Linked DNA regions of Aureimonas sp. SA4125. The protein of the gene in region 1 interacts with the protein of each later gene in a pairwise test. Links are inferred from orthologs where the notes say so. Each region holds a gene or a part of one and is shown in the gene's direction. Other genes may lie near its edges.

Region 1 (7,951 bases):
CTCCGGCACGCGGCGGGTCACCCAACCCGTGCCGGCCCCTGACGGCGCGGCGTGCGGAGCGACATCACGGCGGAGGCAGCCGCGCCGCGGCGCCTGTCCGGCCAGAGCACGAAAGCGGAGATATCCATGTCCCATATCGATCCGGCAACCAACGGCGCTCTCAAAGACGCCCCGGCACCGTCCATCAACATCCTCGCCCAGTACATCAAGGACTTCTCCTTCGAGAGCCCGAACGCGCCGGCGGCCCTGCGCAATCAGGGCAAGGCGCCCGGCATCAACATCGGCGTCAATGTCGGCGCCAATCCGGTCAATGCCGAAGAGGGCGACTACGATATCAAGCTGTCGCTCACCGCAAATGCCGGCGAGGGCAAGGACATGCTGTTCCATGTCGAGCTGGAATATGGCGGCGTCTTCCGCCTGCAGAATTTTCCGCAGGAGCACCTCCTGCCCGTGCTCTTCATCGAATGCCCGCGGCTGCTCTTTCCCTTCGCGCGCCAGATCGTCGCCGACGTCACCCGCAATGCCGGCTTCCCGCCGCTGATGATCGACCCGATCGATTTCGCCGCGCTGTTCACCCAGCGCATGGCCGAGGAACGCGCCAAGGCGCAGGTCCAGTCGGCCTGACGCTTCCGGGATAAGCGGACGATCTGCAGACATGAAGAAGGGCGCCGTGGCGCCCTTCTTCATGTCTTGACCTTCGCGGCCGATGCCACACGGCTGGTGGCGAGCCCTGAAGGTCTTGCCTCCAGACCCTGTTATGCTCAGCCCGCGGGCAGCTTGTAGGCGATGATCGAGTCGCCCATCTTGGTGCCGAGCGAGCCATGGCCGCCGGCGACGACCAGGACATACTGGCGGCCATCCCTGCCCGTATAGGTCATCGGCGTCGACTGGCCACCGGCCGGCAGCCGCGACTCCCAAAGCTGTTCGCCGGTCGAGACGTCATAGGCCCTGAGATACTGGTCGAGCGTGCCTGACAGGAAGGCGACGCCGCCCGCGGTCATCACCGGGCCGCCAAGGTTTGGCACGCCCATCTTGAACGGCAGCGGGATCGGCGATGAATCGCGCACGGTGCCGTTCTTGTGCATCCACAGGACCTTGCCGGTGGTGAGATCGGCGGCCGCGACATAGCCCCAGGGCGGCGCCTGGCAGGGCAGGCCGAGAACCGAGGTGAAGGCGCTCAGCTTGATCGCGAAGGGCGCGCCGAAATTCTCGTTCAGCGAGGGCAGGGCGCCCGCCGGCTTCTGGCCGCCGTCCTGGACGTAGAGCGTTTCGTCGTCCGCGCGCGGCACCAGTTGCGAGGTGAAGGCGAGGTAGGTGGGGGTGGTGAAGGCGATCTGGCGCTGCGGGTCGACGGCGACGCCGCCCCAGTTGAAGACGCCGAAATTGCCGGGATAGATCAGCGAGCCCTGTTCGGACGGTGGCGTGTAGCGGCCGTCGTAGCGCAGGCTCTTCAGGGCGATGCGGCAGGCGAGCTGGTCGAACATGGTGGCGCCCCACATGTCCCTGCCGGTCAGCTCCGGCGGGTCGTAGCTCAGCGCCGATGTCGGCTGCGTCGCGGCTGTCCGGTCGCCGGGCGCGGCACCTTGCGGCGCCGGGATTTCGGTCACCGGCAGGACCGGCGTGCCGGTGCGGCGGTCGAGGACGAAGATCTCCCCCTGCTTGGTCGGCTGCACGAGCGCCGGGACGGTCTCGCCCTGGATGGTGAGGTCGATCAGGCTTGGCTGCGAGGGAACGTCGTAGTCCCAGAGATCGTGATGGACGGTCTGAAAGACCCAGCGAACCTCGCCGGTGGCGATGTCCAGCGCGACGACCGAGGACGAGAAGCGCTCGACTTCCGGCGTGCGGTTGCCACCCCACTGGTCCGGCGGCTGGTTGCCCATCGGGATGTAGACCATGCCCAGTGCCTCGTCGACGCTCGAGATCGACCAGGAGTTCGGCGAGTTCGGTGTGTAGGTCTGCCCTTCCGGCAGCGGCGCCGTCTGGTCGGGCTTGGCGCTGTCCCAGGCCCAGACGAGGTCGCCGGTATCGACGTCATAGCCGCGAATGACGCCCGACGCTTCCGCCGTCGACACATTGTCCAGAACGGTGCCGGCGACGATGATCATGTTGGCGGTGACGACGACCGGGGATGTCGAGTAATAGGCGCCGGGATTGACGTTGGGCATCTGCGACCAGCGATCGAGCTGTCCGTCGCCGCCGCCAAAATCGGCGCAGACGGCGCCGGTGTCGGGGTTGAGGGCGATGAGGCGGCCGTCGGCCGTCGGCATGAAGAGTTTCGCGCCGCAGGATGCGGTGGTGTTTGCGGCGGTCGCCGCTGCGACCGGCAGGTCCGGGTCGGCCGGATCTGCGGCGGTCGCGGTGGCGTCGGCAGGGGTGGTCAAGGGTGCCGGGGGGGCCTGCGACGCGGCGGCGGCCTGCGTCGCGGCTGCCGGCGACGCCGATGCGGCGTGGTAGGAGAGGCCGCGGCAGGTCAGGTGCTGCAGCGCCAGTGCGCCCTGGATCTTCGGATCGTAGCGCCAGACTTCCTCGCCGGTGTCGGCGTCGAGCGCGATGACGTTCTGGTGCGGCGTGCAGAGGAAAAGGCGGTCGCCGATCTTCAGCGGCGTCACCTCGAAGGTCGTCTCGACCGGATCGCCCGGCTGCTTCTCGTCGCCGGTCTCATAGGTCCAGGCGGTCTCGAGCAGGGCGACATTCTCCGGCGTGATCTCGGTGAGCGGCGAGAAGCGCTGGCCCATGCCGGTGCGCCCATACGCCTGCCACTCGCCGTCGGGCATGGTCGCATCCGGGCTGGACGCGGCCGTGCGCTCCGGCACGGTGCCCTCGATGTCGTGCAGGTCGGTGAACCAGGAGGTCACGCCGACGGCGAGCACGAGAAGCAGCGACAGGCTGAGGGCCAGGCCACCGCCGCGCCAGGCGCCGGGTGGCGTCGCGGTCCCGTCCATGGCCGTGCGCACGTCGGGCACGAACAGCGAGCGGGTGACCCAGGGCGTGAGGAGCAGCAGGCCGAGAAGGAAGATCAGGTCGCCGCGCGCGGCCAGCGGCCACCAGTCGAAGCCGACCTCCCACAGCGCCCAGACGAGGGTCCCCGCGACCAGCGCCGCGTAGACCCACAGGGCCGCCGGGCGGCGCGCGACGAGCAGCGCCGCCGTCGCCGCGAAGCCGATCGCCACGGCTGCATAGTACCAGGAGCCGCCGAGCGTGATCAGCCAGATGCCGCCGACCGCGCTTGCAAGACTGAAAAGCACAAGCAGCGCAACGGCGACCCAGAGGGCGGGATGGCGGCGGTGAAACATGAATCTGTCCTTCTGCGGCTTCGTCGGAACGACGTCCCGGCCCGGCGCTCGCTGAAAGCTGTCCGGCTGCCGGTTCCTGTTCGACGGCGGCGAGGGCCGATAAGGCCTTGAGGTGCCACCTAGTCGCCCCGTGCTGCATGAAAAGGGCATGGCCCCGGCATTTTGCGGTCCAAATGCTGCATCCATGGTCGGCCGGCAGGCGCATACCCCGGTATGCGGGTGCCGACCTCCGGCGGCGGGTGCGCGTCAAGCGAGCGAAATGGGCTTGCACCGGCGGGCGCGTGGCCGTATAGCAAAAAGAGACTTCCCGCCTTCCGAGGCGCGGGCCGGCGTTTCCGCCCCGCCTTTGCATTGCCGAAGCCGTCGCATCGACGGCGCTCCGCATCCCTACTTTCCCATGTCACAGCAGTCCCCCCGGTCGAAACCGACCAAGCGAGCGGGACGGAGCCCCATAACTCCCATGTCCGAAATGAAGCTTCAGGATCTGAAGAACAAGAAGGCCCCCGAGCTCATCGCCTTTGCCGAGGAGAACGGGGTCGAGAACGCGCCGGTCCTGCGCAAGCAGGAACTGCAGTTCGCGATCCTGAAGAACCTCGCGGCCCAGGGTGTCGAGATCATCGGCGAGGGTGTCGTCGAAGTGCTGCAGGACGGTTTCGGCTTCCTGCGCTCCCCCGATGCGAACTACCTGCCGGGCCCCGACGACATCTACATCTCGCCCTCGCAACTCCGCCGCTTCTCGCTGAAGACCGGCGACACCGTCGAAGGCCCGATCCGCAGCCCGAAGGACGGCGAACGCTATTTCGCGCTCCTCAAGGTGAACACGATCAACTTCGATGATCCCGAGCGGATCAAGCACAAGAGCCATTTCGACAATCTGACGCCGCTCTATCCGAACGAGCGCTTCAACATGGAACTGGAGAATCCGACCTCGAAGGATCTCTCGGCCCGCGTCATCGATCTCGTCGCACCGCTCGGCAAGGGTCAGCGCGCGCTGATCGTCGCACCGCCGCGGACGGGCAAGACGGTGCTCTTGCAGAACATCGCCCATTCGATCACCGCCAACCATCCGGAATGCTACCTGATCGTCCTCCTGATCGACGAGCGGCCGGAGGAAGTCACCGACATGCAGCGTTCGGTCCGCGGCGAGGTGGTCTCCTCGACCTTCGACGAACCGGCGGTGCGCCACGTCCAGGTCGCCGAAATGGTCATCGAAAAGGCCAAGCGCCTCGTCGAGCATGGCCGCGACGTCGTCATTCTCCTCGATTCCATTACCCGCCTCGGCCGCGCCTACAACACCGTCGTGCCGTCCTCCGGCAAGGTACTGACGGGCGGCGTCGACGCGAACGCCCTGCAGCGGCCGAAGCGCTTCTTCGGCGCCGCGCGCAACATCGAGGAAGGCGGCTCGCTGACCATCATCGCGACCGCCCTGATCGACACCGGCAGCCGCATGGACGAAGTCATCTTCGAAGAGTTCAAGGGCACCGGCAATTCGGAAATCGTTCTTGACCGCAAGGTCGCGGACAAGCGCATCTACCCCGCCATGGACATCCTCAAGTCCGGAACGCGCAAGGAAGAGCTGCTCGTTCCGAAGGCCGACCTTCAGAAGATCTTCGTTCTGCGCCGCATCCTCGCGCCCATGGGCACGACCGATGCGGTCGAATTCCTGAACGACAAGCTGAAGCAGACGAAGATGAACGCGGACTTCTTCGACTCCATGAATACCTGATCGATCCGGCATCGATTCGCAGGCGGTCCGATCCCTCAGGGGTCGGACCGTTTTGCGTTCGGCCCGGGATTCTCGCTGCGCCATCGATGATGAGAGCCGCGCTTGGAACGGCGCTGGGGTGACGGGTTCCAGCCTAGGGGCGCCCGCCGACCGCGGGATTTCCGGTACAGTTTCCTTGTCAATAAATTGATTCGGATCCGGACCGACCGCTACGAACGACCTCGCATCACCTGCTGGCAATCTCTCTCGGAAAACGTCGGATACGCCCTTGCAAGAGACCATCGTCGCGCTGTCTTCGGGATCGCTGCCGTCCGGCATTGCGGTCGTGCGCATCAGCGGTCCCGCCAGCACGGTCGCGCTGGAAGCGTTGACAGGATCCGTTCCGGCCGCGCGGCGAGCCGTGCTGCGGCGGATCGGGAATATCGAGGGGCTCGAGATCGACCGGGGTCTCGTTCTCTTCTTCCAGGGACCGGCGACGGTCACGGGCGAGGATCTGGCCGAACTCCATCTTCACGGTGGAAGGGCCGTTGTCGCCGCCTGCCTCGAGGCACTCACCGCCCTGCCCGGAATCCGTCTGGCCGAGGCCGGCGAGTTCACCCGCCGCGCTTTCGAAAATGGCCGGATCGACCTGACGGAGGCCGAGGGTCTCGCCGATCTCCTGGCGGCCGAAACTGCGTCGCAGCACCGCCTGGCGCTGTCGCAGGTCGGTGGCAGCCTTCGCGGGCTGTACGAAGGCTGGATGACCTCGCTGGTGCAGGCGCGCGCGATGCTGGAGGCATCGCTCGACTTTTCCGATGAGGGAGACGTCGGCGAAGACGCTGCCGATGCTGTGGCGCCCGCTTTGGCAAGACTTGCCACGGAGATGAAGACCCATCTCGCTTCGGCCCATCGGGGCGAGATCTTGCGCGACGGATTTCGCGTCGCGATCATCGGTGCGCCGAATGTCGGCAAGTCGAGCCTGCTGAACGCCCTCGCCGACCGCGATGTCGCCATCGTCTCCGATATCCCAGGCACGACGCGCGATGTGATTGACGTATCCCTCGACCTCGGCGGTATTCGCGTCCGCATTTCGGATACGGCCGGCCTTCGCGACACCGAGGATGCAATCGAGTCCATCGGAATTGCCCGGGCTCAGGAGGCGGCGGCAGCGGCAGATCTTGTTCTGGTGCTGGACGACGGGACCGCGACTCACGTGAAACATGGCGGGAGTGGCGAGGGACAAAAGTATCTCAGGCTGAGGACGAAATCTGACCTGATGTCGCGCGACGATCGATTCGGCTGCGAAACACTGGCGGTTTCAACGGCGACGGGCGAGGGGCTTTCCCAGCTTTTGTCCGTGCTCGCGCGGTATGCAGAAGAGGCCGCGGGTGATCCTGGCGCCGTCGTTCCCGTCCGTTTGCGTCATCGCGAAATCGTCGCCGATGCCTTGGCCTTGCTTGGCGATGCGCAGGCCTTGTCGGCGCCGGAGATCCAGGCGGACGGGTTGCGTCGGGCGACCGATCGTCTGGGCGCGCTGACGGGAAGGGTCGGGGTCGAGGACCTTCTTGACGTCATCTTTTCCGAATTCTGCATCGGCAAGTGACTCACGTGAAACAGGCGGACGCCGGCGAGGACGTGAGCTTCCATTGACAGGCAGGCCACCCATCGGCTTAACCCTCGTCATGCAAGACAATCCGAATCCATCCTGCGACGTTATCGTCATCGGCGGTGGCCATGCCGGCTGCGAGGCGGCGGCGGCGTCAGCCCGGCTCGGTGCGCGGACGCTGCTCGTCACCCATCGCTTCGACACGATCGGCGCGATGAGCTGCAATCCGGCGATCGGCGGGATCGGAAAGGGCCATCTGGTTCGCGAAATCGATGCGCTGGACGGTCTGATGGGCCGGGTGGCGGACGCCGCCGGCATCCAGTTTCGCCTGCTCAACCGGCGAAAAGGCCCGGCGGTTCGAGGGCCGCGGACGCAGGCGGATCGCAAGCTCTATCGCCTGGCGATGCAGGCAGCGATCCGCGACACCGCCAATCTCACCGTCGTTGAAGGCGATGTCTTCGACCTCGCTTTCTCCGGGGACAATGTCCTTAACGGCGTCATCCTCGCCGACGGTCGCACGATCCGGTGCGGCGCCGCCATCCTGACCACGGGTACCTTCCTCTCTGGTCTTATCCATATGGGTGACCGCCAGATCCCGGCCGGTCGCATGGGCGAGGATCCGTCGCTCGGCCTCTCCGGCACTCTGCGCCGCCTTGGATTGCGCCTGGGCCGGTTGAAGACCGGCACACCCGCACGCCTCGACGGAAAGACGATCGACTGGTCAGGCCTCGACATGCAGATGGCCGACGACGAGCCGCAGCCCTTTTCCTATCTCACGCAGACGATCACCAATCGCCAGATCGCCTGCGGCATCACGCGCACGACGCCGCAGACGCATCAGATCATCCGCGACAATCTCCAGCGATCGGCGCTCTATTCCGGTGCGATCGAGGGCGTCGGCCCGCGCTACTGCCCGTCGATCGAGGACAAGATCGTCAAGTTCGGCGAACGCGACGGTCATCAGATCTTCCTCGAGCCGGAGGGCCTCGACGACGACACGGTCTATCCGAACGGCCTGTCGACCTCGCTCCCCGAGGAGGTTCAGCAGGAGTTTTTGCGGTCGATTCCAGGTCTTGGACGCGTCGAGATCCTGAAGCCCGGCTACGCCATCGAATACGACCATGTCGATCCGCGCGAGCTGCACGCGACCCTCGAGGTTCGCGCGGCTCCCGGCCTGTTTCTTGCCGGACAGATCAACGGGACCACGGGTTACGAAGAGGCTGCGGCGCAAGGGCTTTGGGCCGGGCTGAATGCCGCTCGCCGCGCCGGCGGATCGGAACCCGTCCGCATCGGCCGCGCCGACGCCTATCTCGGCGTGATGCTCGACGATCTGACGCGCACCGGTGT
Region 2 (5,936 bases), 2.3 Mb from region 1 along the record:
GTTCTGGGTCTTTGCGCGCTGATCTGGCGCGAGGTCCTGCGGATGGCGCGGGCCCGCCACCAGGGCAAGGCGGCTTCGCGCCTGCATGTGCGGATCGTCGTCCTGTTTGCCATCGTCGCGGCACTGCCGGCGCTGCTCGTGGCGGTCGTCGCAGGCATCACGCTCGACCTTGGCCTGGACCGATGGTTCGAGATCCGGACGCGGGCGATCGTGGAATCGTCCGTCAGCGTCGCCCGGGCCTATGTCAACGAGAACGCCCGCAATCTGCAGGGCACCACGTTGTCGATGGCCTACGATCTCGATGCCCAGCGCCGTCTCTACGACCTCGACCGAACCGGCTTCCAGGCACTGTTGACCGAGCAGGCGAGGGGGCGGTCGTTGATCGGGGCGCAGCTGCTGCGGGAGACCGGCGATCCGGTGATGCGGGCCGACGTGCCGGTGGAACGGCCCCTGCCGGCGCCGCCGGCGGACGCCATGGAGCAGGCCAAGCAGGGCAATCTCGTCTTCATCCCGCCGGGCGTCACCAATCTGGTCGGCGCCATCCTCAAGCTCCGGGCCCTCGGCGACAATATCTTTCTCTACACCGTGCGGGCCGTCGATCCCGAGGTCATCTCGGCGCTGCGGCTGATGGAGGATCGCTCGGCGGAATATTCGAGCCTCCAGAGCAACCGGATCGGGACCCAGATCGCGTTCGCGCTGCTCTATCTCGGCATTACGCTGATCGTTCTCCTGTCTGCGATCTGGACCGGCATCGGCGTCGCCGACCGTCTGGTGCGGCCGATCCGGCTCCTCATCTCTGCCGCCGACGAGGTCAGTGAAGGAAATCTCGCCATTTCCGTGCCGGTGCGCGCCTCGGACGGTGACGTCGGCTCGCTGTCCAACACCTTCAACAACATGATCCGCCAGCTGCGGACGCAGCGGGGCGAACTCGTGCACGCGAAGGACGTGATCGACGAGCGGCGGCGCTTCACAGAAGCCGTGCTCTCGGGCGTGACCGTCGGCGTCATGGGCGTCGGCAGCGATGGCACGATCTCGATGCTGAACCCTTCGGCCGAGCGCATTCTGGCGGTTTCCTCGGGCGAGGCGGTCGGGCGCAACCTGCGCGAGATCTTTCCGCTGATCGCCCAGATCCACCGCGCCGCCGCGGCCTCGCGCAAGGCGGAGTACCAGGAAGAGATCAAGCTGCGCACCCAGGAGCGCGAACGGGTTCTGGCCATTCGCGTGACCTCGGAGGAGACCCGCGAAGGCGCGCAGTCGAGCGTCGTCACCATCGACGACATCACCGACCTCGTCGACGCGCAGCGCTCGTCTGCCTGGGCCGATGTCGCCCGCCGCATCGCCCATGAGATCAAGAACCCGCTGACCCCGATCCAGCTCTCGGCTGAACGCATCAGGCGGCGCTATGGCAAGATGGTCGAGGGCGATCGCGAAGTGTTCGATCGCTGCGTCGACACGATCATCCGGCAGGTCTCCGACATCGGCCGCATGGTTGACGAATTCTCCAGCTTCGCGCGCATGCCAAAGCCGCGCATGGAAAACCGGGATCTTCGGGAAGCGCTGAAGGAAGCGGTTTTCATGCGCGAGATGGGCGATCACGGCATCGTTTTCTCGACCGACTTCGGTGCGGCGCCGCTCTTTGGGACATTCGACATCCGCCTTCTAAGCCAGGCCTTCGGCAACATCGTGAAAAACGCCGTCGAGTCCGTTGAGGCTTCCGAACTCGCGGAAGGCAGGATCGGCATTGCCGTCACGACGTCCGGTGGTTTTCACCGGATCGATTTCACCGACAACGGCCGCGGCTTTCCCCGCGAGGATCGCGAACGCCTTCTGGAGCCCTATATGACGACGCGCGAGAAGGGGACCGGCCTCGGCCTCGCCATCGTGCGCAAGATCATCGAGGAGCATGGCGGCACGATCCAACTCGGTGACGCCCCGGAACAAGAACAGGGCGCTCTGGTTCGTGTCGTTCTGCCGGCAACGCAGACGCCTGCGGACGACGCGAGCCCCTCACATTCCCCTGCAGTAGAAAGGACTGGTGACTGATGGCGTCAGACATCCTCATCGTCGATGACGAAGCCGACATCCGTGATCTCGTCGCCGGCATTCTGGAGGACGAAGGCCACGAGACGCGCATCGCCGGCAATTCCGACGCTGCGCTGCAGGCGATCGCCGACCGTGTGCCGCGTCTGGTCTTCCTCGACATCTGGCTCCAGGGCAGCCGGCTCGACGGGCTCGACCTTCTCGAGGCGATCAAGGCGCAGCATCCTGAGGTTCCCGTGGTCATGATCTCGGGCCACGGCAACATCGAGACGGCCGTCTCGGCGATCCGTCGCGGTGCCTACGACTATATCGAGAAGCCCTTCAAGGCCGACCGCCTGGTGCTGGTCGCGGAAAGGGCGCTCGAGACCTCCAAGTTGCGGCGCGAGGTCTCGGACCTCCGGCGCCGCTCGGTCGACTTCTCCGAGCTCCTCGGCAAGTCGCATCCGATGAACCAGCTGCGCACGACGATCGAGCGCGTGGCGCCGACCAACAGCCGCGTGATGATTCTCGGGCCCTCGGGCTCGGGCAAGGAAATGGTGGCCCGCGCCATCCATGCCGCCTCTGCCCGCGCCAACGGCCCCTTCGTCGCGTTGAACGCCGCAGCGATCACGCCGGATCGCATGGAGGTCGAGCTGTTCGGCACCGACGCGCCTGCTGGCGTCGAGCGCAAGGTCGGTGCCTTCGAGGAAGCGCACGGCGGCATCCTCTACCTCGACGAAGTCGGCGACATGCCGCGCGAGACGCAGAACAAGATCCTGCGCGTCCTGACCGAACAGACTTTCGAGCGTGTCGGCGGAACCAAGCGCGTCAAGGTCGACGTGCGCATCGTGTCCTCGACGGCGCAGAACCTGGAATCGATGATCAGCGAAGGAACGTTCCGGGAGGACCTCTATCACCGGCTCGCGGTCGTGCCGATCGCCGTGCCGCCCTTGTCAGAACGCCGCGCCGACATCCCGCTGCTGATCGAGGCTTTCATGAAGCAGATCGGCGAGCAGACCGGTATCAAGACGAAGGCGATCAGCCCTGAAGCCATGGCAGTGCTGCAGTCGAGCGATTGGCCGGGCAACATCCGCCAGCTGCGCAACAATGTCGAACGGCTGATGATCCTCTCGCGGGAGGGCGACGACGATGCGCCGATCTCGGCCGACATGCTGCCGCACGAGGTCGGCGACATGCTGCCGCGCACGCCGAGCCAGTCTGACGGCCGCATTCTGGCGCTTCCCCTGCGTGACGCCCGGGAGGTCTTCGAGAAGGAATATCTGATGGCGCAGATCAACCGCTTCGGCGGCAACATCTCGCGTACGGCCGAATTCGTCGGCATGGAACGCTCGGCGCTTCACCGCAAGCTGAAGTCCCTCGGCATCTGACGTTTTGGCGCGCCAGGGCCGCTGCAGCATGGGTTTGGATGGGGACGCGCAACGGGGTGCCGAGGTTGCGCCGCAGCAGCCAAAAGTGCTATCCGGGTGGCGATCGGCATGCGTCCTTAGACTGCCCATATCAGACCGAACCGCGCCCGCCCGGGCAACGTCCTGGGTTACGCCAACAAGAAAATAGGAATGTCTCATGGCCGATCGCTTGCAGAACCTGCAGGACGTCTTTCTGAACACCGTCAGAAAGCAGAAGATCTCCCTCACCATCTTTCTCGTGAACGGCGTCAAGCTCACAGGCGTGGTGACATCGTTCGACAATTTCTGCGTGCTGCTGCGCCGCGATGGCCACTCGCAGCTCGTCTACAAGCATGCCATCTCGACCATCATGCCATCACAGCCGGTGAACATGTTCGAGACCGAAGAGCCAGGACAAGTCTGATTGACCGAATTCGACGAGACGCGGCCGAAAGGTCCCATTGAGCACAAGGCCGTCGTGACGCGGGCAGGGGTGTTCGTGCCGCTCCTGAAGAAGGTGCAGTTGGCCGAGGACCGCGCCAGTGCGGGTACCGATGTCATCAGGCGCGCCGACGAGCAGCGGCTTGAGGAGATCTGCGGTCTGGCCGCGGCGATCGATCTCGAGATCGTGGCCCGCGGGATCATCTCCGTGGCAAAGGCCCGGCCGGCGACGCTGATCGGTGCAGGCAAGGTCGAGGAACTGAAGGGCGTCGTCGCCGCGGAGGAGATCGGGCTCGTCATCATCGACCATCCGCTGACGCCCGTGCAGCAGCGCAATCTGGAAAAGGAACTGGGCACCAAGGTGCTCGACCGGACCGGCCTGATCCTCGAGATCTTCGGGCGCCGCGCGCGCACGAAGGAGGGAAGGCTGCAGGTCGAGCTGGCGCACCTGAACTATCAGAAGGGCCGGCTTGTCCGGTCCTGGACGCATCTGGAACGCCAGCGCGGCGGCGCCGGCTTCCTGGGCGGCCCCGGCGAGACGCAGATCGAATCCGACCGGCGTCAGTTGCAGGAGCGCATCAAGCGCCTGGAGAAGGATCTCGAAGCCGTCCGCCGCACGCGCACGCTCCACCGTGCCAAACGCAAGAAGGCGCCGCATCCCGTCATCGCCCTTGTCGGCTATACCAATGCCGGAAAGTCGACGCTGTTCAACACCATCACCGGCGCGTCCGTCCTCGCGCAGGATCTGCTCTTTGCCACGCTCGACCCGACGCTTCGCCGCATCGCGCTGCCGCACGGCACCGAGGTGATCGTCTCCGATACCGTCGGCTTCATTTCCGACCTGCCGACGCATCTCGTCGCGGCCTTCCGGGCGACGCTGGAAGAAGTGGTCGAGGCCGAGCTGATCCTGCATGTGCGCGACATGAGCGATCCCGACGCCTCGGCGCAGGCGAGCGACGTCAACAAGATCCTGGCCGATCTCGACATCGACACCGCCGATGCCGGGCACCTCGTCGAGGTCTGGAACAAGGTCGACCTTCTCGACGAGGCGGCCATCGCTCAGTTGCACACGGCCGCCGCCAACCGCGCCGAAGGCCACGGCGTCCATCTGGTGTCCGCTCTTACGGGAGATGGCCTGCCGGCACTCCTGGCAGACATCGAGACGCGCATCGGTGGCGTGCTGGGTGAAGTGACGCTGACCATCCAGCCGGAAGCCCTGTCGGTGCTCCCCTGGCTGTACGAGAACGCGTCGGTCCACCATCGCGTCGACCAGGAGGACGGGGCCGTCGAACTGACCGCCGAGATCACCACGCAGGCTCATGCCGAGCTTCGCCGCATGGCCGAAAAGAACCCCGGCCTGCAGATCGACTGAGGGCAGGGCTATCCCTGCCGAACTCTCGCCGGGCCAGGCGCCCGGGTGCCAGGCCCGCACGGAAAGGGCGAAACCCTGCAGCTAGGCTGGGATCTGATCCGCCTCAGCCAGGCGCTTGGCTTCGATCCAGAGCGCTTCCATCTCGTCCAGCGACGCGGCCTGCAGGGAACTGCCGCGGGCGCCGAGGCTGGACTCGATATGGTTGAACCGTCCGCGGAATTTTGAGACGCAGCGGCGCAGCGCCTTCTCCGGGTCAAGCCCGTGGTAGCGGGCGAGATTCACCAGCGTGAACAGAAGGTCCCCGAACTCGTCCTCCATGGCGTCCGTGTCGCCGGCGGCCAGAGCCACGTCGAACTCGGCAAACTCCTCGTCGATCTTGGCATGGATCGGCGCCGCCGCGTCCCAGTCAAAGCCGACCTTGGCCGCTCGCTCCTGCACCTTCAGCGCCAGGGTGAGGGCCGGAAAGTTGCCGGGAACGCTGTCGAGGAGCAGGGCGGTCGCGCTCCTTTCGGGGGATGCCTCCCAACCGCTTCCGCCCGGCCGGGCCCGCGCCATCCGCGCCAGGGCCTTTTCGGCGCGTTCCTCTGCCTTGATCCGCTCCCACTGGCCTTTGGCGGATTTCGCATTGCGCGCGGTCTCGTCTCCGAAGACATGAGGGTGCCGGCGGATCATCTTCTGGGTGATGCCCTCGACAACGT

Evidence for each region. The genes of interacting proteins can lie anywhere in the genome.
Region 2: the proteins of rho (region 1) and hfq interact in binary tests that used the Escherichia coli proteins (3 or more experiments, as listed by UniProt). The link is inferred for Aureimonas sp. SA4125 from one-to-one orthologs.

The regions. Positions count from the first base shown.
Region 1 is NZ_AP025032.1:4,640,385-4,648,335, reverse strand. The notes cover bases 3,064-5,886. They hold rho (transcription termination factor Rho), read left to right. Parts: upstream 3,064-3,753; coding sequence 3,754-5,019; downstream 5,020-5,886. Other genes in these bases: mnmE (tRNA uridine-5-carboxymethylaminomethyl(34) synthesis GTPase MnmE), read left to right, coding at 5,288-5,886; Sa4125_RS21950 (membrane-bound PQQ-dependent dehydrogenase, glucose/quinate/shikimate family), read right to left, coding at 3,064-3,293. In the rest of the region: protein-export chaperone SecB, read left to right, coding at 127-624; more of Sa4125_RS21950, read right to left, coding at 762-3,063; more of mnmE, read left to right, coding at 5,887-6,601; tRNA uridine-5-carboxymethylaminomethyl(34) synthesis enzyme MnmG, read left to right, coding at 6,681-7,951. UniProt on the Escherichia coli protein: Facilitates transcription termination by a mechanism that involves Rho binding to the nascent RNA, activation of Rho's RNA-dependent ATPase activity, and release of the mRNA from the DNA template.
Region 2 is NZ_AP025032.1:2,371,905-2,377,840, reverse strand. Bases 2,443-5,226 are described here. They hold hfq (RNA chaperone Hfq), read left to right. Parts: upstream 2,443-3,603; coding sequence 3,604-3,849; downstream 3,850-5,226. Other genes in these bases: hflX (GTPase HflX), read left to right, coding at 3,934-5,226; Sa4125_RS11010 (sigma-54 dependent transcriptional regulator), read left to right, coding at 2,443-3,407. Also shown: Sa4125_RS11015 (PAS domain-containing sensor histidine kinase), read left to right, coding at 1-2,043; more of Sa4125_RS11010, read left to right, coding at 2,043-2,442; more of hflX, read left to right, coding at 5,227-5,238; mazG (nucleoside triphosphate pyrophosphohydrolase), read right to left, coding at 5,320-5,936. UniProt on the Escherichia coli protein: RNA chaperone that binds small regulatory RNA (sRNAs) and mRNAs to facilitate mRNA translational regulation in response to envelope stress, environmental stress and changes in metabolite concentrations.